DNA from 2 places in the Brevibacillus parabrevis genome. Region 2 is predicted to be linked to the other one. Evidence: riboswitches for the same ligand, from Rfam matches in the RefSeq annotation. Region 2 holds a riboswitch; the other holds the start of a gene.
What was found. Region 2 has a riboswitch for cyclic di-GMP ahead of IRJ17_RS05895 (methyl-accepting chemotaxis protein). Riboswitches for the same ligand answer to the same signal wherever they lie in the genome.

Region 1 (4,368 bases), 2.0 Mb from region 2:
ACAAGGAAAACATGTACTTCTCCGAGGTCGAGCACGCGACTTATGCGCTGAAGCCGATGAACTGCCCTGGACACATGCTGATTTACAAAAATGCGATGCACTCCTATCGCGACCTGCCAATCCGCTACTCCGAATTTGGTCAGGTGCACCGCCACGAGTATTCCGGTGCGCTGAACGGCATGCTTCGCGTTCGGACTTTCTGCCAGGATGACGCGCACGCCTTCGTTCGTCCTGACCAGATCCAGAACGAAATCAAGAGCATGATTCAACTGATCGATAAAATTTACAACGTCTTCGGCTTCGAATACAGCGTAGCGCTCTCGACTCGTCCAGAGGATTCCATGGGCTCCGACGAACTGTGGGAGACTGCGGAAAGCTCCTTGAAAAAGGTGCTGGAAGACTTGGAAATGCCTTACGAGATCAAAGAAGGCGACGGCGCTTTCTACGGTCCGAAGATCGACTTCCAAATTACTGACGCGTTGAAACGCCGCCACCAATGCGGAACGATCCAGCTCGACTTCCAGATGCCAGAGAAGTTTGACCTGACTTATATTGGCCAGGACAACGAGAAGCACCGTCCGGTTGTCTTGCACCGTGCGATGTACGGCTCGATGGAGCGCTTCATCGGCATCCTGATCGAGCACTATGCCGGGGCGTTCCCAGTATGGCTGACTCCGGTTCAGGCTCGCCTGATGAACATTAGCGAAGTGCACATTCCTTATGCAGAGCAAGTCAAAGAAAAACTGCAACAAGCAGGAATCCGCGTGGAGCTGGATGCGCGCAACGAAAAAATCGGCTACAAAATCCGCGAAGCGCAAGTGCAAAAAATCCCGTACATGCTGGTCATCGGTGAAAAAGAGATGGCTGACGGCACACTGTCTGTTCGCAGACGTGGCGTAGGCGATGAAGGTGCCATGACTGTGGATGCCTTCGTGGAAAAAATCCGCGCTGAAATCAACGAAATGAAGTAAAAACAACAAAACGGTCATGAAAAAGGGCAGTCTCTTCCGCGATGAAGAGAACTGCCCTTTTTGCTTTTTTCGTGATTCGTGAAAGGAAATTACAGAGCGGACTCCAGGCGGGACAACAGGGAGACGACCTCGCTCGATGCCTCCTGGAGCAAGAGATACGTTTGCTGCGCTCCCGCCAGATCTTGAGCCTGGTACTGCTCGACGGCTTGCTTGGCGTAAGCATGAACCATCCGGTGCGGCTCCTCAAGCTTTTTGAAGATCGGATTGTTTCGCACTTGGGCAGACAACTCGCCATAGTACCAGTTCCCGAGACGGCATGTGTGGTGGGAGCCCATTTCGCTTGCGTTCAAGTGCTCCAAGCCCAAAAACATGTTGTAAATTTTCCATTTCCACAGAAGATGGTCGGTTTTTGCCACGCGGACGATGTCTTTCGAGCTGAGCTTGACGTTGATCGTAAAGAATGTTTTGCGGTAATCGTCCATTTTTCGGCTCAATTCCAAAATCAGCTGGGCCGTATCCTTGGCGATTTCCTGCGAATGCGCGCTCAAGTCAAAAATCGTGGAGTTGCGGCGGGCAATGTCCGTTACGGAAGAAGCCTGCTCCTCGGTCATGGCGGCAATTTGCGAGGTCGATTGGCTGATTTCCTGCATCGCGGTCACAATTTTGTTCAAGGCGACGTCAGCGTATTGGGCCTCACTCACACAGCGCTCAACCAGTTTGCCTGTATCGTCCATTTGCTGGGTCACCTGATTGGAGACATGCTGCAACGATGCCATATTGGTTGTAATTTGGCTGATTTGTTCTTTTGTATGCTCGGCCAATTTGCGAACTTCTGAGGCGACAACGGCGAAGCCGCGCCCCTGGTCGCCTGCCCGCGCAGCCTCGATACTGGCGTTGAGGGCGAGCAGATTCGTTTGCTCGGCGATTTCCCGAATAATATGCACGACATCCTGGGTCTGGTGAATCTCCTGATCGAGCTTGTTGACGCGGCCCATGACCTCTTCGAAGACGCGCCCGACTTGCCGGATGTCTCCCAGCGCGGCATTGATGATCTGCCTGCTCTGTTCTGCGGAGTGGACGGCATCGTCCGTTCCTTCCGCCACCTTGATAGCGTGGTTGGCCACTTCCTGAATGGAAGCGCTCATTTCTTCCGTAGCTGCTGTCACGCTGTGGCTTTCCTCAATTTGTTCGTCCATGCCCGAGATGAGCTGTTTGGTCGTATCGAGCTGTGTCATATGATTCAACATGTCGGAGATGCCGAACAAAAATGATTTGAACGTCTCTTCCATATATACTTCCACGATCAGTTGCTGATCGAACGCTGCCAGTTTTTGGACGGATGTGACCATTTGCATCATTTGATGCGGCTGATGGCTCCATTTTTCCATCAAGATCGATGTCATGATCTGAATCAACATATGATGAGCGGAGATAAAATGATCGGCTGTCAGATGAATGCGGCTGTGAACTTGTCCAATCACAATTCTCGTCTTCACGTATTCGTAATCCACATTCGCCTGCAGAAACTGTTCAAGATACAACTCCAATGTGTGTTTCAATTTTCCTAGTGTTGAGTGGTCGAGAATCAGTTTTTGCAATTGATCAACAGCCGTGATTGCGCCGTAAAATTGGTCGACAATCTTCGCTTTAAAGGGCGAAAGCGTTTCGGCAGCATTTTTGACATGGGCGAGCGTGTCTTGATCCACCCCTAAAAAGGACAAGCGCTCCTTTACTCGTTCTCCTACTTGATCGATGTCAGTCGTGTGAGAGGATTTTACGTACTCTGTCCATGGCTTTGTTTTCTTCGTAAAAAATTGCATGCAGACCTCCGGATTCTTTGCTTTTCTCTTTTTTAGTCGTTCGCTTCAAAACGGGGGAAGAGAGCATACGTCAATGGTGCTTTGGTGAGTGAATTGGCGATAGTGGACACGACAAATGTTCTGGGATAAAATAAACCGACCCTACAGCAATAATAGGGTCGGTTGCACTACTCACTCCCAGCCATTCAAGTGCCCACATACAAATCGCTGATCATCGCTTCCACTTTCAGTTATACAATTTCACAATATATAGTCATATTAGCTTATATTAATTCAAAAAGGGAATAGCAAAAATGAGCTATTTACACTTTCAAGCAAAATATTATGGTTTTGCATAGGAACAACCAGGCGAAAGTGCAGGAAAGCTATTACGCCCGATCGTGGATATGATACGCTAGGAAAAAGGAGAGTGACAGCCAATGCCAGAGCAGTCGCCACTCGTTGATACACGAAATCGCCCTCTCCGCGATTTGCGTATTTCCGTGACAGACAAATGCAATTTTCGTTGCAGATACTGCATGCCTGCGGAAATTTTTGGACCGGACTTTGAGTTTTTGCCGCAGCACAAGCTGCTTTCATTTGAAGAGATTGTTCGACTGACCGACATTTTCGCCTCGCTTGGCGTCCAGAAAATCAGAATTACAGGCGGAGAGCCGCTCATGCGCAGAGGCTTGCCTGTGTTAATTGAAATGATAAAAAAAGTAGCAGGTATTCACGACATCGCTATGACCACCAACGGTTCGTTGCTCGTCCGCCACGCGCAGGCTCTGAAGGAAGCAGGACTTGACCGCGTGACAGTCAGTCTCGACAGTCTGGACAACGAGCGGTTCGGCACATTGAACGGCAGGGGCTATCCGGTAGAAGCCGTGCTGGACGGCATACGGGCGGCGGCTGAAGCAGGTCTTGGCGTGAAAATCAACATGGTCGTGCAGCGGGGAGTGAATGACCAAGATATTTTGCCGATGGCCAAATACTTCCGCGAGCAGGGGCATACTTTGCGCTTCATTGAATTTATGGATGTCGGAAACTCCAATGGCTGGAAGCTGGATCAGGTCGTGCCGTCCAGCGAAATCGTCCGCATGATTCACCAGGAGATGCCGCTTGTTCCGATCGAGGCAAATTACTTCGGGGAGGTCGCTTCGCGCTATCGCTACGAGGACGGGGATCAGGAGATCGGGCTGATTTCTTCTGTGACGCAAGCTTTTTGCTCCACCTGTACGCGCGCCAGGCTGTCCGCAGAGGGCAAAATGTACAACTGCTTGTTCGCTTCTGCGGGCGAAGACTTGCGCGAGCCGCTGCGAAACGGAGCGAGCGACGATGAGATCAGAGCGCAGATTCAGACGATCTGGAGCAAGCGCGATGAACGATATTCAGAAGAGCGGCTGGATGAGACGCCTGGCCTCGTAAAACGTCCCAAGGTGGAAATGTCGCACATTGGAGGATAGTGTGTGATAAGCCTTGACAAAGACAACTCTAACCTGTATCATGAATTGAGTGTATAAACACTTCATACTTCGAGAACAAGCAGAGGCGCCCAGCTTCTCACCTGCGTCGACGTCTTCCACGACTGTTGACAG
Region 2 (4,368 bases):
GGTTTAAGCCTTGCTTTTGTCATTCAGTGGTTCGTGTTTGCCGGGATTTGTTTGCTGCTGATGTGGATGAACCGCGCAGCGAAAACCATTTTGCTCATTCCGTATGTCTTGGTTGGCGTCCTTTCTCTTATTTGTGTTATGCATTTGCTTACTTTTCCCCGGACAGCCGAGAGGAGTATGCTAAATTTGTTCGAGTACCTCGCTCTTGTATCTCTTTATCCCAACTATCGCCCTGTTATTGCGATGTCAGTTGTAGCCATCATTACTGCGAATCTAGGTCAATATCTGAATGTTTATGCAGATGCAAATAATGTTCCGCTCGTCGTGGTTGCCATCATCACGATCTATGTCGCAAAGCTTAACGAGAACGTGTATTTGCAAGCGGAAAGCCGGCATAAGGAAACGCTGTTTGCTAAACAGCAAATCGAGCAAATTTTTGGTAAGGTGTTACATTCGGTGGAGACGCTTAAACAATTCAGCTTGTCGCTAAAAGATAATGTCCTTTTTACGGAACGCGTCTCTCGGGAAGTATTGACGTCTTTTTCCGAGGTGGCTAAAGGCGTGCAACTGCAGGCAGCAAGTGTCGGCGATATCTCCAACTCCGTACAAGATTCAAATCATGGAGTTCAGCGAGTAGCCGCCAGTTCGCAGCGCATGAAAGATTTAACATTAGCGACTGTGAAGGTAACGGAAGAAGGAAATGAACAGGTGTCGACGCTAACGAAACAAATGGCTCATATCAGTACGATCATCGATAAAACCGTGACGTTGATGAACGAGCTTCATGAACGAAATCAGCAAATCGGTTCTGTTCTTTCCAAGATTAGCGAGATCTCCAACCAAACCAACCTGCTGGCCTTGAATGCTGCCATCGAAGCAGCGCGTGCGGGAGAGCACGGGCGGGGTTTTGCCGTGGTTTCTGATGAAGTGAGGAAGCTGGCTGTCCATTCACAGCAATCGACGGAAGAAATAGCAGGCATATTGGTGGATATCCAAAATAAGACAAGCGACCTTGCCAAGCAAATCATTACCGGACAAGCCGCTGTTGTAGACAGTCAAAACGCTGCGCAGCACACAGAATCCATACTAAAACAAATTACAAATAACGCGAATAGCGTTGTGATTCAAGCGGGCGAGGTTGAGACGCTCATTCATGCGTTGGAGAATGGCTCGCTGCGGATTGTGGATGAAATCACCCAGATTTATAGCGTAACGGAACAATCGAGTGCGTCTGTAGAGCAAGTATTGGCGAGTGTAGACGAACAAACAGAACGGATTGAACAAATTGTGGCAAGCTTTAGAGAGTTGGAGCTGCTTACCGATACGTTAAGCAGCTTGGCTGTGGAGTCTGGGAAGTAACTATGATCTGATAGCATCCCCTTTAAGTAGACATGGCGTGAAAAGCGCACAATGGTTTACTTGGAGGGGCTTTTTTGTAATTTTATGCAAGAAAAGTAGTTTAGCTATCAAACAAATCGGGTAAAGATTTCGTGTGGAAAAAAATCCAAGGCATTATTTGAAAGTTAACCCACATTTTTACTTTCGTGTGCTATAGTAAATTTATAAACAAAATACGACAAAAAATGACAAAGGCAAACCTGTTGAAAGGCAGGGACGCAAAGCCACGGGTCTAAGGCAAGCAGATTGCATTTCTCTGCTGCTACGATAGCCGGGTTGCCATGCCGAACGCAAAAAGGCTGTCCGGGTGGCAGTCTTTTTTGTTGTGAAAAAAAGGATAGGAGGTACACCGTGTGATGGAATCAAGTCTAAAGAAAAAGTTAATTGTCGTTATGTGCCTGCTTTTGATCATCAGCTTGGGCACGGTATGCGGGGCCAGCTACTACAGCTCTTCGCAATTGCTATCATCGAGCCTGGACAAAGAAGCGGAACTGACAGCCAGCAATCTATCCATCCGTATCGACAGCTTCTTCCAGGAAAAAATCGGAATCGTGGAAACAGTCGGGGAGATGATGTCCTCAGACAACAATTTCGAGCATGACTTGAGGCTGATTCAGGAAGCGCAAAAGAAAAACCCTGAGTTTGAAACGTTTTTCTTTTCCTATGACTTGAGCGGCAAAAAGGTCATCAACTTCAAAGGAGAGGAAACCAATCCTTCCGACCGTCCGCATTTTCAGGAAGCAGGAAAAGGCGAAGGGAAAATCATCGTATCCGAGCCGGTTGTTTCCCAACGGACAGGCAATAACATTGTGACGGTCATCTTGCCATTGATGAAAGACAACCGCCAATACGGCTATGTCGGCTCTACTATCCCAATCAATGAGATTCAAAAAACGGTTTCTGAAGAGAAATTCGGGCACAGCGGCTATGCTTTTCTCGTCAGCAAAAAAGGAACGTATATCTGGCATCCGAATAGCGAGTTTATTTTGAAGCAATCCGTGCTGGAAAGCGACATTCCCGAGCTGAAAACGGCATTTGAAGCGACGCAGCAAGGCGGGCATGGAATTATTCAATACCAGCAGGAGCAAACAGCGCAGTTCTCCTCATACGCATCGACGAAACTGAACTGGGGCGTATTCATCACGGCTCCGGTCAAAGATTTGCACGCTCCGGTAAATGAGCTGTCGATCAAGCTGCTTGCGATTTCACTGGTTGTGTTGGCGCTCGGGATCATTTTCGTATACTGGCTGTCTGTTCGCCTGGTGAAACCGATTCAGCGTCTGAACCAAGTGGTCAATGTGGTGGCGCAAGGGAATCTCACGCAGACCGTTACGGTAGACGGCAAGGATGAGCTTGCGGTGCTTTCCCGTGACTTCAACCAGACTGTTGCCCACTTGAAAGGTCTGATTGAGGGCGTGTCGCAATCTTCCGAGCAGGTGCTGCGCTTTACTCAGGAAGTATCGGCAGGCATTGAGCACGCGACGGAAAACGTCAATCGCATCGGGCAATCGATCAATCAAATTGCAGGCGGAGCGGAAGCGCAGGCGACCAGCTCCAAAGATGTCGCGCTGTCCATGAATGATATGGCAGCAGGGATCGTGAAAATCGCCGAGACATCTGCGCATGTTTCCGAGGCGGCGCGCGAGGCTTCGGAACAGGCTGAGCAAGGAACGACTGTCGTGGAGCAGGCGGTGCGGCAAATGGGCAGCATCGGCGAAGGAACGACCAAAGCAACTGAGGCCATCGAACGTTTGAACAGCCGCTCCAAGGAAATCGAAGGGATTCTCGATACGATCAGCCAGTTGACGTCGCAAATCAACCTGCTCGCTCTCAATGCGTCGATTGAGGCTGCGCGGGCTGGCGAGCATGGACGAGGCTTTGCCGTCGTGGCCGGAGAAGTGAAAAATCTCGCTCACCAATCCGAGGAATCGGCTGCGAAAATAGCGACATTGATTCACGAAATCCAACAGGATACCCGCCATGCCGTCGAAGTGATGAACACAGGCAACCGCGAAGCGCACGAAGGAATCACGATGATTGAAGAAGTCCGGGAAATTTTTGCGCATATTTTGGAGTCTTCCCGCAATGTTGCTGCCCATATTTTGGAGGTGTCAGCAGCATCGGAAGAAATGTCCGCAGGCTCCGAGCAGGTGAGCGCCTCGGTGGATGAAATGCATCACATCGCGAAGCTCGCTACTTCTGATGCCCAAAAGGTTGTGGAGGCAACAGCCGAGCAGCTTCAGGCCATTCAAGATATCGCCCGTTCCGTCGAGCATTTGAACGCCGTGACGGAAGAACTGCAACAAGGGGTTGGCAAGTTTAGCCTGTAGGTCCCATCCCTGTTAAAGGGGGGATGCGATATAAGGGATGAGACAGTTTGAACAAAGCAAGACAAACAAAGAGAGCAACAACCAGGAGGAGAAGAAACCGATGAACAAGTGGACCAAAAGAATGGTGGCGAGCACACTCGCTGCAACATTGCTGATGACTGGAACCGGAGCGTTTGCCGCAACTGCGGGAACACCGAATGGACAAGCCGTGGCGGTAGAAGCGGCCAAAAAACAGGACAATAAAAAGTTTGAGTCCCGCCTCGACGAGATCATCGCACGAGGATATATTGTAGTGGGAACGCCTGGGGACTACAAGCCGTTCACATATTTGAATCCGAAGACGAACGAGTTTGAAGGCTACGACATTGACGCCATGAAAGAGTTCGCCAAAAGCCTGGGCGTAGAGGCGCGCTTTGTGCAGACTTCATGGCCGACGATGATGGACGATCTGCTGGCAAACAAATTCGACATCGCGGTAGGCGGCGTGACACGCAACACGGATCGGCAGAAAAAAGCGCACATGGGCGATCCGTACATCGAATTTGGCAAAGCGCCGTTGATTCGCGCGCAAGACAAGGACAAGTACAAGAGCCTGGCCGACATTAACAAGAAAGAAGTGCGAATCGGGGTAAATCCGGGC

Region 1: it holds a riboswitch for cyclic di-GMP, as region 2 does, so the genes downstream of both, IRJ17_RS24460 (methyl-accepting chemotaxis protein) here and IRJ17_RS05895 (methyl-accepting chemotaxis protein) in region 2, are expected to answer to the same signal.

Annotation. Positions count from the first base shown of each region.
Region 1 is NZ_CP064090.1:5,314,647-5,319,014, reverse strand. Features, by position in the region: gene thrS (threonine--tRNA ligase) at 1-971, shown strand, start outside; gene IRJ17_RS24460 (methyl-accepting chemotaxis protein) at 1,061-2,791, opposite strand; cyclic di-GMP riboswitch class II at 2,940-3,022, opposite strand; gene moaA (GTP 3',8-cyclase MoaA) at 3,211-4,236, shown strand.
Region 2 is NZ_CP064090.1:1,224,037-1,228,404, forward strand. Features, by position in the region: gene IRJ17_RS05890 (methyl-accepting chemotaxis protein) at 1-1,359, shown strand, start outside; cyclic di-GMP riboswitch class I at 1,582-1,682, shown strand; gene IRJ17_RS05895 (methyl-accepting chemotaxis protein) at 1,755-3,728, shown strand; gene IRJ17_RS05900 (transporter substrate-binding domain-containing protein) at 3,829-4,368, shown strand, end outside.